One region of the Variovorax glacialis genome, then DNA from elsewhere that is predicted to be linked to it. Evidence: predicted binding sites of a transcription regulator. Region 1 holds the regulator's gene; the other holds the start of a gene.

The links. The regulator NrdR, encoded in region 1, represses ribonucleotide reductase genes. The targets are predictions, from matches to a motif close to CACNANATNTNGTG.
Region 2: the regulator NrdR is predicted to act here: its motif matches at 5,483-5,496, upstream of ACSFBL_RS24685 (ribonucleoside-diphosphate reductase subunit alpha).

The regions. Positions count from the first base shown of each region.
Region 1 is NZ_JBPJZT010000005.1:300,504-308,086, forward strand. Features, by position in the region: gene ACSFBL_RS16050 (DUF748 domain-containing protein) at 1-2,806, opposite strand, end outside; gene ACSFBL_RS16055 (transglycosylase SLT domain-containing protein) at 3,397-4,242, shown strand; ZMP/ZTP riboswitch at 4,281-4,407, shown strand; gene glyA (serine hydroxymethyltransferase) at 4,449-5,693, shown strand; gene nrdR (transcriptional regulator NrdR) at 5,757-6,200, shown strand; gene ACSFBL_RS16070 (GspH/FimT family pseudopilin) at 6,222-6,740, opposite strand; gene ACSFBL_RS16075 (type IV pilin protein) at 6,737-7,153, opposite strand; gene ACSFBL_RS16080 (pilus assembly protein) at 7,150-7,583, opposite strand, start outside.
Region 2 is NZ_JBPJZT010000010.1:124,230-131,812, reverse strand. Features, by position in the region: gene ACSFBL_RS24700 (carbohydrate kinase family protein) at 1-300, shown strand, start outside; gene ACSFBL_RS24695 (histone H1-like DNA-binding protein) at 374-844, opposite strand; gene ACSFBL_RS24690 (ribonucleotide-diphosphate reductase subunit beta) at 1,045-2,301, opposite strand; gene ACSFBL_RS24685 (ribonucleoside-diphosphate reductase subunit alpha) at 2,453-5,368, opposite strand; gene ampD (1,6-anhydro-N-acetylmuramyl-L-alanine amidase AmpD) at 5,718-6,308, opposite strand; gene ACSFBL_RS24675 (sigma-54-dependent transcriptional regulator) at 6,301-7,583, opposite strand, start outside.

The DNA.
Region 1 (7,583 bases):
ATGCCGTCTGTTGCGCCTTGCCGCGCAATTCGAGGTCCGCCAGTGCGGGCTTGTCGCCCTGTGGCTTCGACGAGAAGGCACTGAGCTTTCCGGTGAGTTCGGTGAGGTCGGCCGAGTAGTTGGGCTTGATGAACAGGTCGGAGAAATCGATCTTTCCGTTCACCAAGCTCATCGGGCCGAAATTGATGATCGGCGCCGGGCCCGAAGATTCGGTCGGGGCGGCGGCTGCCACCGGTGCGGCCTTGGTGGGCTCGGCCGCGCCACCGACCATGAGTTCGGCAGACGGCGGCGGCGCGCCTCGCGCCCCGGTCGCCGGCCGACGGCTGCTCGTGGTCGTGTTCGTTCCGCCAAGGCTGCGCTTCGCGGTGACTTCGGTTGCCGCCGCGTCGGCCGACGCTGGCGCCGCTTCCTGGCCTGGCTTCTTGGCCAGATAGAGAAGATTCAGCCGGCCGGTGGGATCGATGATGATGCGGGCATAGAAGTCGGTCAGCGCGGTTTCGCGCACATCCACTGCCAACGGGGCGCCCGGCTCGAGTTTCACTTGGAGTCCTCGCAGGCCCAGCGTCTTCCAGCTCAGCAACTGGTTGTTCCGCGACAGGCCGGGCGCCTGGGTCAGCACGACGCTGTTAGCGCGGAAATCGTCCACCGCGGTGTCGCCGGCCAGCCGCACGCTGATGCCCGCAGGCAGGGTCGCGAACTTGACCGTGCCGCGGTAACTCGCGAAGGCGCGGCGAATGTCGATGTTGAGCGCGTCCGCGTAGTAGGCCTTGAAGGCATGGGCCGGGATGGACGCGACCACCAGCTTGCCCTCCGCCGAAATCGGCTTGAGCACCACGTTGCCGTCGTACTCGAACCGCCCCGCCTCCGCGCGGCCGGCAGCGATGCGCCCCGACAGCTTGAGTGGAGACACCGTGGCCGTGTTCGGCGTGATCTTCTGCGCCTTGACATTCAGCGCGCTGAGTTCGAAGGCCACCGGCGTGGTGCTCGCGTTGTCCTCATAGGAAAGGGCACCGTTGTCGACCGCCACCGTGCCGATGGAAAGTTCCCACGGCTTTGTATTGGCACCCGGGGGCGCGGCCTCCTTGGCATCGGGGTCCTTGGGCGCAGCGACCTTGGCGTCCGCCGTGCCGCTCTGGCTGCCTCCGGGAGGCGCTTTCAACCAGCGCTCGAACATCCAGCGCTTTTCGTTGTCGCGCTCGATGCGGACCTTCGGGTTCGTCGCAGTAAAGGAGGCAATGGCCAGCGTGTGGCGGGTCATGTCCGCTTCGGCGTCGACGATCTCGAAACGGCCGACGCTCGCCAGCGCCGTCTTGGCCTGCGTGAGGGCCAGGCCGTCGGCCACGACGCTCCGTGCCTTGAACTTGAGATCGGGCTTGGTCCAGGCGACGTCGATCTTTCCGCTCAACTTGCCGTCAAGGGTCGGTTCGAGACTTTGCGCCAGGTACGGCGCAGCCAGCGACAAGGGCAGTGCATTGACTTCGGTTTCCACCTGTGCCGCTTTGTCGGTCCCCTCGCCGCTGAACTTGATGGCGGCCCCGCCGACCGAGGTCGAGCCGTTGAACTGCGCGGGCTTGTCCATTGGCCAGGTCACCGCGCGCACCTCGACGGCGAGGTCTTTCACGTCGACTGCCGCCGCCGGCTGCGTGGTCTGGTCGCGCCAGCCGACCGTGCCGCCGGTCAGGGCCACCTTGTCGACCTGGATGCGCAAGGGTTGCGGCTCGGCCGGCTTTGTGGCGCCGTCGGCATCGGGCGCTGGAAGGGTCGCCGCCTTTTCATGCGCGCCGGTCGCCCGGTCGGTGGCCAGCAGATTGAGTTGACCGCCCGCGTCGCGCGCCACGACCAGATCCGGGCCCGCCAAGGCCACCTCGCTCAGGTGCACGAACCGCTCCAGGGGCCTCACGTCGGCCAATGCGATCTTGAGCGAATCGAAGCCGAGCAGGTCATGCGACTTGGCATCGACCACCTTGATGTCGCGCGCGCCGATGGTGCCGGTGATCTTCAGGCCGGTCGTCGCGGTCTGTTCGAAATCGATCTTGAGGTCGGCATCGAGCTTGCCCGATTTCAACGCGACCGGCAGCCCACCCGGGATGTAGCCCAGGTACGGCACCAGGTCGAGGTCGGTAAAGCTCAGTTGGGCGTCGGTCTTGCGGTTCTCGGCAAATGGCGTGGTGGCTGCCGCCGAATCGAACTTGCTGCCGTTGAGCACGAAGGCCAGCTTCGGCTCGGTCTTGACCTCGCGCTGGGATGCCAGATTGCTGATGAAAGGCACGTTGAGCACGAAGTCGCGAAGTTCGTGGGTGCGCTTGACCGTCTGGTCTTCGAAGTTGACCGAGCCGCCGGAAATCGCGATGTTGTAGATGGCGAACCGTGGAGGCTCGCTCTTGGGCGCATCCGGCTTGGGCGCCAGCTTGGCGAGGATGTCGTCGATGTCGTACTTGCCATCGGCCAGGTGCGTCAGCTTGATCGCGGGCGAATCGATGGAAATGGCATCGATCACCGGGGCCAGGCGCAGGATCGACTGAAGCTCGGCATCGGCGTAGATCCTCCGGACCACCACTTGCGGCTGGCTGCCATCCGCCGTAGCGATGCGCAGGTCGTTCACCGCGAGTTCGAGCGTCCAGGGCTTGAAATCAATCTTGCCGACAGTGACTTGGCGGCCGAGCTTCTCGCTGGCGATCTTCTGGATCTGGCTCTTGGCGATCGGGGGCACCGCCAGCCAGGCAACGACCCAGACGATCAGCAGGACCAGCACCGCGACAACACCGCGTCGCACCCATTTGTTCTGTTTCAGCGAAGCAGCATTCATCGAGGGGGAGTGTGCCCCAAACAATGGGGCCTTCCCAGAAGCAAGAAAGCCCGAAGACGCGACGAATTGTCTTGTCTCCGGGCTCGATGGCGGACGCAACGCCCATGCCATCTTTTCGCTCGACCGGAAGTTCAATCGTTCCGGTCATGCTGGCAGCAAGAGATTGCCACCGATGGGCCTCGGCCGCTGAACCTTCGGATTGCTCCTCTGGCCACTGGACCTTGGTGAAACGCCTGATGCTCAGGCCCCCTCAGCCTAGGCGCGTGACAGAAGGATTGCAAATGAGGTTTTCAATGGATGACGTCACACCGATGCGCGAACTATTTCACACATCTATTACATCCAAAATAGAATAACAAACCTAATCGTTATTCTTGACCGTGTATTTAGCCACTCCTAGAATGCCAGCTTCTCCGGGCCACAAGACGTGGCCGGACTCTCAGATCCGCTGCCGAATTCCACCGGCTTGATCAGGCGGCCGCGCCCTCTCCCCTTCTTGCGCGGGCCTGATTCGTACCAATCCAAGCGCCTGCCTTTCAGCGTCGCCCCCCGTGGCGATGCGCACAGGCTCCGCATAGAAAGGAAGAGCGATGAAACAGGCGTTCGATGCCACAGCCCGAGGGCTACGGACCTTCGTGTCCGACGTGGTCGACGGCTTTTTTGAAATCACCCACAACGGGTTTGCGTTGGTCGGACTGGCGATCGTGTTCGCCGCGCTGGCGTTGCTCGCCCGGCCGGACCTCCGCCAATCGGGCGAGGAACAGCTCATGGGCTGGCTGCAATCCCGCAAGCCGCCGCCGCCGGAAGTGACGGTCGCCGTCACCGACCTTGAGCCCACGGCGATCGATCGCACCACGGCCGCCAGCCCGCACGAACTGCCAAAGCCGCAGGCCGCGGTCGCGTATTGGCTCAGCAAGAAATATCGCGTCGCGGTCGAACCGCTGAGCGTCCTGGTTGCCGAAGCCTTCGACCTTGGCAAGCGCACCAAGCTCGATCCGACGCTGATCCTCGCGATCATGGCGGTCGAGTCCAGTTTCAACCCCTTCGCCCAGAGCCAGGTCGGCGCGCAGGGCCTGATGCAAGTCATGACCCGGGTTCATGGCGAAAAGTACGAACCCGCAGGCGGAACCCTCACCGCCTTCGACCCGGTGACCAACATGCGCGTCGGCGTCAAGGTGCTGCAGGAATGCATCGCCAAGGCTGGATCCCTCGAGGGCGGCCTGCGCTACTACGTCGGCGCGGCCAACCTGAGCGACGACGGCGGCTATGCCTCCAAGGTGCTTGCCGAGCACGAGCGCCTGCGCCAGGTGATCGGCGGCCGTGCGCCCTCCGTCAACGCGCCCGCCGTGCGATCGAATCCCCTGCCGGTCGCGGGCCCGGCCAAGCAGCAGCCCGAAGCCGACCCGCAACAGGTGGCGCAGCTCTCGGCTTCCTAGGCTTGTTGCCGACAATGGCAAGCGCCGTCGGCTACACTCAGCCAGCACGCGACTGGCGATAGGCGCAACCCTTTTCAGGTGCATTGCGCTGACGTGGACTACCACTGGGAAGCGTGCCGCCTGCGGTCTTGAGCAGGTGTTCCGCCGTTCGCCTGGGCAGCCCTTGTTTGGTTGAAGAACAAGGACCATCGTCTTGAAGGACTGCCATGTACCACCGCAACATCCTGGTCGAACAGACCGATCCTGAAATCTTCGCCGCCATCCAGGCCGAGAACGCCCGCCAGGAACACCACATCGAGCTCATCGCGAGCGAAAACTACGCTTCGCCGGCCGTCATGGCCGCGCAAGGCTCGCAGCTCACCAACAAGTACGCCGAAGGCTATCCCGGCAAGCGCTACTACGGCGGTTGCGAGCATGTCGACGTGGCGGAACAACTGGCCATCGACCGCGTCAAGCAACTCTTCGGCGCCGATGCGGCCAACGTGCAGGCCCATTGCGGCGCTTCCGCCAACGAGGCCGTGATGCTGGCCTTCCTGAAGCCCGGCGACACCATCATGGGCATGAGCCTCGCCGAAGGCGGCCACCTGACCCACGGCATGCCGCTCAACATGAGCGGCAAGTGGTTCAACGTGGTGAGCTACGGCCTGAACGACAAGGAAGAGATCGACTACGACGCCATGGAACGCAAGGCGCACGAATCGATGCCCAAGCTGATCATCGCGGGCGCCTCGGCCTATTCCCTGCGCATCGACTTCGAACGCTTCGCCAAGGTCGCGAAGGACGTCGGGGCGATCTTCATGGTCGACATCGCCCACTACGCCGGTCTCGTGGCCGCGGGCGTGTATCCCAACCCGGTGCCGCATGCCGACGTGGTCACCTCCACCACGCACAAGAGCCTGCGCGGCCCTCGCGGGGGCATCATCCTGATGAAGTCACAGCATGAGAAGGCGATCAACAGCGCGATCTTCCCGGGGCTCCAGGGCGGTCCGCTGATGCATGTCATCGCCGCCAAGGCGGTCGCCTTCAAGGAGGCGCTCTCGCCGGAATTCAAGCTCTACCAGCAACAGGTGGTCAAGAACGCCCAGATCGTTGCGGAGACGCTGACTCAGCGCGGCCTGCGCATCGTGAGCGGCCGCACCGAAAGCCACGTGATGCTGGTCGACCTGCGCGCCAAGGGCATCACCGGCAAGGAAGCCGAGGCCGTGCTGGGCAGCGCCCACATGACCATCAACAAGAACGCGATCCCGAACGACCCCGAGAAGCCCATGGTCACCAGCGGCGTGCGCATCGGCACGCCCGCCATGACCACGCGCGGCTTCAAGGACGAAGAGGCCCGCGCCACGGCCAACCTCATCGCGGACGTGCTCGAGAACCCGCGGGACGCAGCCAACATCGACGCGGTCCGCGCCAAGGTGCACGCGCTGACCAGCCGCTTCCCGGTCTACCGCTAAGACCATGCCGGCCTTCGCGCTCGATACGCTTTTTCAGGGCTCTTCACCGAGCGCGGTGGCCGCATGAAGTGCCCTTTCTGCGGTCACCTCGAGACGCAGGTCGTCGAGACCCGCATTTCGGAAGACGGCGACTTCGTCCGGCGCCGGCGTCAATGCAGCACTTGCGACAAGCGCTTCACCACCTACGAACGGCCGGACGTGAACTTTCCGGTCGTGGTCAAGAAGGACGGCAGCCGGGCCGACTTCGACGCAGGCAAGGTGCGCGCATCGATGATGCTGGCGCTGCGCAAGCGCCCCGTCAGCATCGAGCAGATCGACAACGCCCTCTTGCGTATCGAGCAGAAGCTGCTGTCCAGCGGCCTGCGCGAGATCGATTCGACGAAGGTCGGCGAACTCGTGATGCGGGAACTCAAGAAGCTCGACAAGGTGGCCTATGTGCGCTTTGCATCGGTGTATCGGAGCTTCGAGGACGTGGATGAGTTCAGGCAGCTCCTGAGGGACATCTGAACGCACCCACTGCGTTCAACCTCAGCTGCCGCAGGCGCCCGAGCCGCAGTCGCCCTTCTTGTCGGGGTCGCAGACCTTGGGACGTCCGGTGACCGACACCACAATGGAGCTGCGTCGTCCGGTGTCCGCCTTGAAAGTCAGGCACCCTCCTCCGAAGCCTCCGGCCTTTCCTTTGGCGAATCCATTGGCGTCAAATGAAACGACCTTGTTGAAGCCGCTTCCGGTGGTGGTATCGACTGCAACACCCGTTCGAAGCGCGTCGAAGGTGCGGACCACCTCCGCCTTGCCGTCGACGGTCGCCGCCACCTGCCAGCCGTTCGACCAATCCTGGTTCAGGGGCGTCAGGGACACCGTCTGCGATCGCTTCATGGCCTCGGTGCGCGCCAGCCCCAAGGCGGCGACGAACTCGCTCTGGCTCGCCACCAGCCGCTGATTGACGAGCAGGTCGCGAAACCCCGGTGCGGCCACGGTCCCCAGGATCGCGACCAGCGCGACGACGATCATGAGTTCGATCAGCGTGAAGCCGCGCGCCCGCTTCATTGCCAGCACCTGTTGCTGTCCCGCCCATCGCACCCCTTGGTGCCCGTGCTTTCAAGCCAGATGTTGCCGACGTCGGTGTCCGTGAAGCCGGACCGGAGTCTGGCGGTCAGTCGCACGCATTGCCCTGCGTCCTTCTGTCCTTCGCATGCGTCGACGGCGATGTCGTATTTGCTGCCAGCGTCGCTGTCCCCGGACGATTCCTTGAACGGGGCCGTCCTGTACTTTCCGCGCTGCGTATAGAAGCGCTCCTGCTGCTGCATCTCCTGCATGAGCGCCGTGCGCGCTTCCGTGCGCCAGCCTTTCCGGACCGAGTCCATGTAGGACGGAAAGGCAATCGCGCCCAGTACCGCGACCACGGCCACCACGATCATGAGCTCGATCAACGTGAAGCCGTGTGACGAAGGGCGCTTCATGGCTTGGCGTCCTTGTAGTTGATGATCTGGCGCCAGTTGAGACGACCTGCGATCTGCGACACCTCGCCCCCCTCGATGGGCTCCGAGGTCGAGACACCCGGGCCGGTGCCCGTTCCAGTTCCGATGTTGATGACCGAGACCTTCCGGGTCTCGATGCGGCGGCCGAACGAATCCGTCGAGGTGAAGACACTGTCACCGCCCTGAATCACCAGCGGCGAGCTGAGCAGTCCGACCGTCGACGGCACGCAGGTGCCGCCGGCCGACATGCCGGTCATCGCGTTCACTGCGCAGCTGTGGCCGCCCCCCCCTGTGCCGCACGCATTGGGATTGGGAATCAAGGTGTTGAATGTCAGGTAGCCATCGCTCAGCGTCATCCGGCTGACGAGACGCTCGCCGTTGCTGCCCGATTCCGGCAGATCGAAGTACCAGC
Region 2 (7,583 bases), on a different contig from region 1:
ACGGGCTGGAGCCTCGCCGAGATCTCGGAGCGCGTGCGCGGCCTGGTGGTGACACTGGGCGCCGATGGCTGCGAGGTGTGGATCGATGGCGATCGCGAGCACGTCGCGGCGGTGAAGCCGGTGGCCGTGCTGGAGCCGACCGGATGCGGCGACGCATGGCGCGGCGCGCTGTTGTTCGGGCTGGAGAAGGGCTGGCCGCTCGCCCGTTGTGCCGCGCTCGGCAATCAATTGGGCGCGCTCAAGATCGCGCAACGCGGGCCGCAGAACTACAAGGTCGACCTTCCTTCCCTGGGGCTCTGACGCGGCGAAAGCCCCACGAAAAAAGCCCGGCACCTTGCGGTACCGGGCTTTGCCTTCAAGGCCGCTGAACGACTCAGGGCTTGCTGGCCGTCGGGAACGGCCAAGCTGCCTGCGGGTTCAGGGTCGTCTGCGCTGCGGGAGCAGGGGCAGGGGCGACGGCAGCCTTGGCGGGAGCCTTCGCAGCCTTTTTCGCAGCAGGCTTCTTCGCTGCTTTCTTGGCAGCGGGCTTCTTGGCCGCAGCCTTTTTCGCAGGGGCCTTCTTCGCGGCGGCCTTCTTCGCCGGCGCCTTCTTGGCTGCTGCCTTCTTCGCAGGAGCCTTCTTCGCTGGCGCCTTCTTGGCCGCTGCCTTCTTGGCAGGAGCCTTCTTCGCCGGCGCCTTCTTGGCCGCTACCTTCTTGGCGGGAGCCTTCTTCGCAGGGGCCTTCTTGGCCGCTACCTTCTTGGCCGGCGCCTTCTTGGCTGCGACCTTCTTCGCCGGAGCCTTCTTCGCCGGGGCCTTCTTTGCAGCGGCCTTCTTGGCCGGCGCTTTCTTTGCAGTTGCCATTTCTATTTTCTCCTTGATCAAGTTGAAAAAATCAACCTTTTGAAGCACTCCACGCATGTTGGTCAGCGTGAAGCGATTCATGGCGTTGGAGCGGGCTCCAGCACCATGAACACCTGTGCCCTCACCGATGCCGCACTCTTTGGTGCTGGTCGTCGGCAAGAACGATTCTTGAATTCACTTCTTGTTCTTGTCGGAAAGATTCAATCCCAGGAGAGCGCACCACCCGACTGATACTCGATCACGCGGGTTTCGAAGAAGTTGCGCTCCTTCTTCAGGTCAATCATTTCGCTCATCCAGGGGAACGGGTTTTCCTCGTTCGGGAAGAGCGTCTCAAGGCCGATCTGCTGCGCGCGCCGGTTGGCGATGTAGCGCAGGTAGCCCTTGAACATGGAGGCGTTCATGCCGAGCACGCCGCGCGGCATGGTGTCTTCGGCGTACTTGTATTCGAGCTCGACGGCCTTCATGAAGAGGGCCTTGATCTCCGCCTTGAACTCCGCGGTCCAGAGGTGCGGGTTCTCGAGCTTGAGCTGGTTGATCAGGTCGATGCCGAAATTGCAGTGCATCGATTCGTCGCGCAGGATGTACTGGTACTGCTCGGCGGCGCCGGTCATCTTGTTCTGCCGCCCCAGCGCAAGGATCTGCGTGAAGCCGACGTAGAAGAAGAGCCCTTCCATCAGGCAGGCGAAGACGATCAGCGACTTGAGCAGCGTCTGGTCGTTCTCGTGCGTGCCGGTGTGGAAGTTCGGGTCGCTGATGGCGTCGATGAACGGGATCAGGAACTGGTCCTTCTCGCGGATCGACGGCACTTCGTTGTAGGCGTTGAAGATCTCGCTCTCGTCCAGGCCGAGCGACTCGACGATGTACTGGTACGCGTGCGTGTGGATCGCTTCCTCGAAGGCCTGGCGCAGCAGGAACTGGCGGCACTCGGGCGCCGTGATGTGGCGGTAGGTGCCCAGCACGATGTTGTTGGCGGCCAGCGAGTCGGCGGTCACGAAGAAGCCGAGGTTGCGCTTGACGATGCGGCGCTCGTCCTCGGTCAGGCCGTTGGGGTCTTTCCAGAGCGCGATGTCGCGCGTCATGTTCACTTCCTGCGGCATCCAGTGGTTGGCGCAGGTGGCGAGGTATTTTTCCCAGGCCCACTTGTACTTGAACGGCACCAACTGGTTGACGTCGGTCTGGCCGTTGATGATGCGCTTGTCGGCGGCCTTGACGCGATGCGCCACCGGTGCCGCGCCTGTCGTTGCCGCTGCTTGAACGGGGCGCACGACTGCGCCGTCATCGAGCGTGCGTGCGACGGGCATCACGGAAGCAGGTGCGGAAGAAACTTGGGGAGCAATTTGCGAAGTCGGAAACTCCGACGAGCGGCCGACTTGCGCGCCGCTGTTCGATGTGTGCCGCAATCCTTGTTGCAGATCCTTTGGCAAGGAGGGCTTGACTTCTTCGTCCCAGGTCAACATAGAAAAATCCAATGCTCAAATTATGTGAGCAACGATGTGAGTTGCAAAGTGCTCCATCACATCGCGCTCCAATTATGTTGTCGTTATGTTGTTCGCATGCATCGCAATCTGTCAGGCAATGCCGCGAACGACCTCCACTTTCATGCCGACATCATTGGCATGCTTCGCACGTCGGATCGTCGACGCCGCAGAACGCGATGTCGGTTGCAGGCATCGCATTCAACTGTGCCTGCGCTGCGAGTGCCGCGGCTTCGAGTGCGCTCATGCCTTGCGATGCATCGCCGCTGCCCGACGACACGGCGTTGAGCCGACCCGATTGAACAGTGGACTTCTCTGCATGCGTCGCGCTCTGCGTGCGCAGGTAGTACGTGGTCTTCAGGCCGCGCAGCCATGCGAGCTTGTACGTGTCGTCGAGCTTCTTGCCTGATGCGCCGGCCATGTAGATGTTGAGCGACTGCGCCTGGTCGATCCACTTCTGGCGACGCGCGGCGGCCTCGACGAGCCACGTCGTCTCGACCTCGAACGCGGTGGCGTAGAGCGCCTTGACGTCCTGCGGCACGCGGTCGATGGGGCGCAGCGAACCGTCGAAGTGCTTCAGGTCCATCACCATCACGTCGTCCCACAGCCCCAGGCGCTTGAGGTCGCGCACCAGGTAGTGGTTGATCACGGTGAACTCGCCGGAGAGGTTCGACTTGACCGAGAGGTTGCCGAAGCAGGGCTCGATCGAGGCATCCACGCCGATGATGTTCGAGATGGTCGCGGTCGGTGCGATGGCGACGCAGTTCGAATTGCGCATGCCGTCGGCCTTGATCTTCTGGCGCAGCGCGTCCCAGTCGAGGGTCGACGAGCGGTCCACTTCGACGTAGCCGCCGCGTGCCTTCTCCAGCAGGTCGAGCGTGTCGGACGGCAGCACGCCCTTGTCCCACAGCGAGCCCTTGTAGCTGGAGTACTTGCCGCGTTCGCGTGCCAGGTCGGTCGAGGCCCAGTAGGCGTGGTAGCAGATCGCTTCCATCGATTCGTCGGCGAACTGCACGGCTTCCTGCGAGGCGTAGGGAATGCGCAGTTCGTACAGCGCATCCTGGAAGCCCATCAGGCCGAGGCCGACCGGGCGGTGACGCAGGTTCGAATCGCGCGCCTTCTTGACCGCGTAGTAGTTGATGTCGATCACGTTGTCGAGCATGCGCATCGCGGTCGAGATGGTGCGCTTGAGCTTTTCCTGGTCGACCTTGCCGTCCTTCAGATGCTGCAGCAGGTTGACCGAGCCGAGATTGCAGACGGCGGTCTCGGTGTCGCTGGTGTTGAGCGTGATCTCGGTGCAGAGGTTCGACGAGTGAACCACGCCGGCGTGCTGCTGCGGCGAGCGCACGTTGCAGGCGTCCTTGAAGGTGATCCACGGATGCCCGGTCTCGAACAGCATCGTGAGCATCTTGCGCCAGAGGTCGGTGGCCTGGACCGTGCGGCTCGGCTTGATGTCGCCGCGCGCGGCCTTCTCTTCGTAGGCGACGTAGGCGGTTTCGAAATCGGCGCCGAACTTGTCGTGCAGATCGGGCACGTTCGAAGGCGAGAACAGCGTCCAGGTGCCCTTTTCCATCACGCGACGCATGAACAGGTCGGGAATCCAGTTCGCCGTGTTCATGTCGTGCGTGCGGCGGCGATCGTCGCCGGTGTTCTTGCGCAGCTCGAGGAATTCCTCGATGTCGAGGTGCCAGCTTTCCAGGTAGGTGCAGACGGCGCCCTTGCGCTTGCCGCCCTGGTTGACCGCGACGGCGGTGTCGTTCACCACCTTGAGGAAGGGCACGACGCCTTGCGATTCGCCGTTGGTGCCCTTGATGTGGCTGCCGAGGGCGCGTACGCGCGTCCAGTCGTTGCCCAGGCCGCCCGCGAACTTGGAGAGCAGCGCGTTTTCCTTGATCGATTCGTAGATGCCGTCCAGGTCGTCGGGCACGGTCGTCAGGTAGCAGCTCGACAGCTGCGAGCGCAGCGTACCGCTGTTGAACAGCGTCGGCGTGCTCGACATGAAGTCGAAGGAGGACAGCACTTCGTAGAACTCGATCGCCCGGGCTTCGCGGTCGATCTCGTTCAGCGCGAGGCCCATCGAGACGCGCATGAAGAAGGCTTGCGGCAGCTCGATGCGCGTCTTGCGCACGTGCAGGAAGTAGCGGTCGTACAGCGTCTGCAGGCCGAGGTAGTCGAACTGCATGTCGCGTTCGGGCTTGAGCGCGGCGCCAAGGCGGGGCAGGTCGAACTGCAGCAGCTTCTCATCGAGGAGCTCGTTGTCGACGCCCTTCTTGATGAACTGCGGGAAGTAGTCGGCATAGGCCTGGGCGCGGTCGGCCGGGGGGACCTCGCGGCCGATGACTTCCTTGAAGATCGTGTGCAGCAGCAGGCGGGCAGTGGCGAAGGTGTAGTCGGGGTCCTTCTCGATCAGCGTGCGCGCGGCGAGGATGGAGGCCTTGTAGACCTCGTCGAGCGGAACGCCGTCGTACAGGTTGCGCATCGTCTCGGCCACGATCGGGGCGGAGGTGATGCTGTCGCCGAGGTCGGTGCAGGCGGATTCGATCAGGTCCTTGAGTTCGTTCAGGTCGAGCGCCACGCGCTCGCCGCGGTCCAGCACGTGCAGCGTGGAGACGGCGACCTGCGACTCGGTGTCACCCTGCTTCGTGCGCTCTTGCGAACGGCGCTCGCGGTACAGCACGTAGGCGCGGGCGATCTCGTGGTGGCCGCCGCGCATCAGGCCGAGCTCGACCTGGTCCTGCACATCCTCGATGTGGAAGGTGCCGCCGCCCGGACGCGAGCGGACCATGGCGCGCACCACGGCCTGGGTCAGGGTGTCGACCGTCTCGCGCACGCTGGCGGAAGCCGCGCCCTGGGTGCCGTGCACCGCGAGGAAGGCCTTCATCAGCGCGATCGCGATCTTGTTCGGCTCGAAGGGAACGACGGCGCCGTTGCGGCGAATGATCTGGTAGTGGGCGAGCGCGTTGCCGGCGGGCGAGCCGGCGACGTCGCGGTTTTGCGGCGTCGAGGGTACGGCGCGAGGGGTGGAAGGGGTGTTCAGGGCTGTTTGCATTCGATCCTCGTTTGGCGATTCTTGTTGGGGCGGCAGTGCCGTGTTGGCATTTGTTACTGACGGTAAATGCCGGGCCAGGGCACACTATATCTAGGGTCTGGAGGGTCCACAACCCACTAGATATAGTGTTTTCGACAATCTACAACAACTGCCAAAGTGCTTCTTGAATGGCCAGGGCGCGTTCGTGCCGCACCATCAGTGGCCTACCTTAGTCCAGCCCGCGATCCATGGGCGTTTCCGCAGGATTTGGGCTTGAAAAGCGCATGGTTGCTGCCCTTCCGGCGTGGCGGGCCACGTCGGCACCGATGTGTCGGCGGCGCATCGCCGGACGCTTCGCGATTGAAAAATTTCAGCGCGTTACGACAGTGGAGGGAAACATCGCACGGTCCCAGCCCAGTTCTTCCTGCAGCAGGCCCCAGTCGAAGCCCGCGCCCGGGTCTTCCTTGCGGCCCGGCGCGATGTGTTCGTGGCCGGCGATGAACGCGATGGCGTACTCCTGCGCGATGGCGGGGCACAGGCTCGCCAGCGCTTCGTACTGGGCGCTTTCGAAGGACTCGCCTTCGAGCCCTTCGAGCTCGATGCCGATCGAGTCGTCGTTGCAGTTCGCGCGACCGCGCCACGACGATGCGCCGGCGTGCCAGGCACGGTCGTCGCAACTGACGAACTGCCAGAGCTCGCCGTTGCGCCTTATATAGAAGTGGGCCGAGACTTCCAGCCCGCGGATGGTGCCGAAATAGGGATGCGCGTCCCAGTCGAGGCCGTTGGTGAAGAGCTGCTGCACCTCGTCGCCGCCGTAGCGTCCGGGCGGCAGGCTGATCGAATGCAGCACGATGAGATCGATCTGCGCGCCGGTCGGGCGGGCTCCGAAATTGGGAGAGTGCAGGTGTCGGGCGAAGCGGTACCAGCCGGACTGCCAGAGGCCCGTAGCGGCCTCACTCATCGGCGCCGAATCCATTGCCGTCGTCGCCGTTCGGCGTGGCGATGCCGAGGCGGGCGATCCGGTAGCGGATCTGCCGCAGGCTCAGGCCGAGTCGCGCTGCGGCCGCCGTTCGGTTGAAGCCGCTCTCCTGAAGGGCGCGCACCAGGATCTGTCGTTCCTGCTGATCGAGATAGCCTTGCAGGTCGTTCGGCATGGCCGCTGTCTGGCGCGGGGCGAATGCGGGCACGGATTCGGGCTCGGGCTCGCGCGCAAGAACGGGTTCCGGCGCGGATGCTTCCGTGGCCATGACGGCGCTGTCGACGAAGTCGAGATGCAGCATGTCGCCGTCGCTCAAGGCCACGGCGCGATGCAGGAGGTTTTCCAGTTCGCGGACGTTGCCGCGCAGGGGATGCTCGGACAGCAACTGCAGCACATCGGCCGACAGCTTGGGCACCGGCATGCCCGCGTCGCGTGCGATGCGGGCGAGCAGTGCGTTGCACAGGGCAGGCAGGTCGCCGCGACGCTCGCGCAATGCCGGCACGGCGATCTCGATCACGTTGAGGCGGTAGAAGAGATCCTGCCGGAATCGGCTGGCCTGCACTTCGGCTTGCAGGTCCTTGTGCGTGGCGCTCACGATGCGGACATCGACCGCGTCCTCCTGCGTCGAGCCGATGGGACGCACGCTGCGCTCCTGGATCGCGCGCAGCAGCTTTGACTGCATCGCCAGCGGGAGGTCGCCGATCTCGTCGAGGAACAAGGTGCCGCCGCGCGCCGCCTGGAAGTAGCCGTCGCGATCCTGCGACGAGCCGGTGTAGGAGCCCTTGCGCGCGCCGAAGAATTCGGCTTCGAGGAGGTTCTCGGGAATGGCGCCGCAGTTGACCGCGACGAAGGGGCCGTCGCTGCGCTGACTGCACGCATGCACGGCTCGCGCGACCAGTTCCTTGCCGGTACCGGACTCGCCCCGGACCAGCACCGGCGCCATGCCGCGCGCCACCTTGGCGATGCGCGCCTTCACGAGGCGCATCGGTTCGGATTCGCCCACGAGCCGCTCGAGCGCGGCGACGCCGGTGACTCCGATCACGGGCGCGGCCTTGCCGGCATCGTCCGTCGCGCGGACCGCCTTGGCCATGGTCGTCTGGACCGTCGCCTGGACGGCCGACGCCACGACCGCGCGAAACTGCTTCAGGTCGACCGGCTTCGTCAGGTAATCGAAGGCGCCGGCCTTGAGTGCCTCGACCGCGTTCTCCGCGGAGCCGTAGGCCGTCATCACGACGCAGCGCTCGCTGCGCTGGTCCT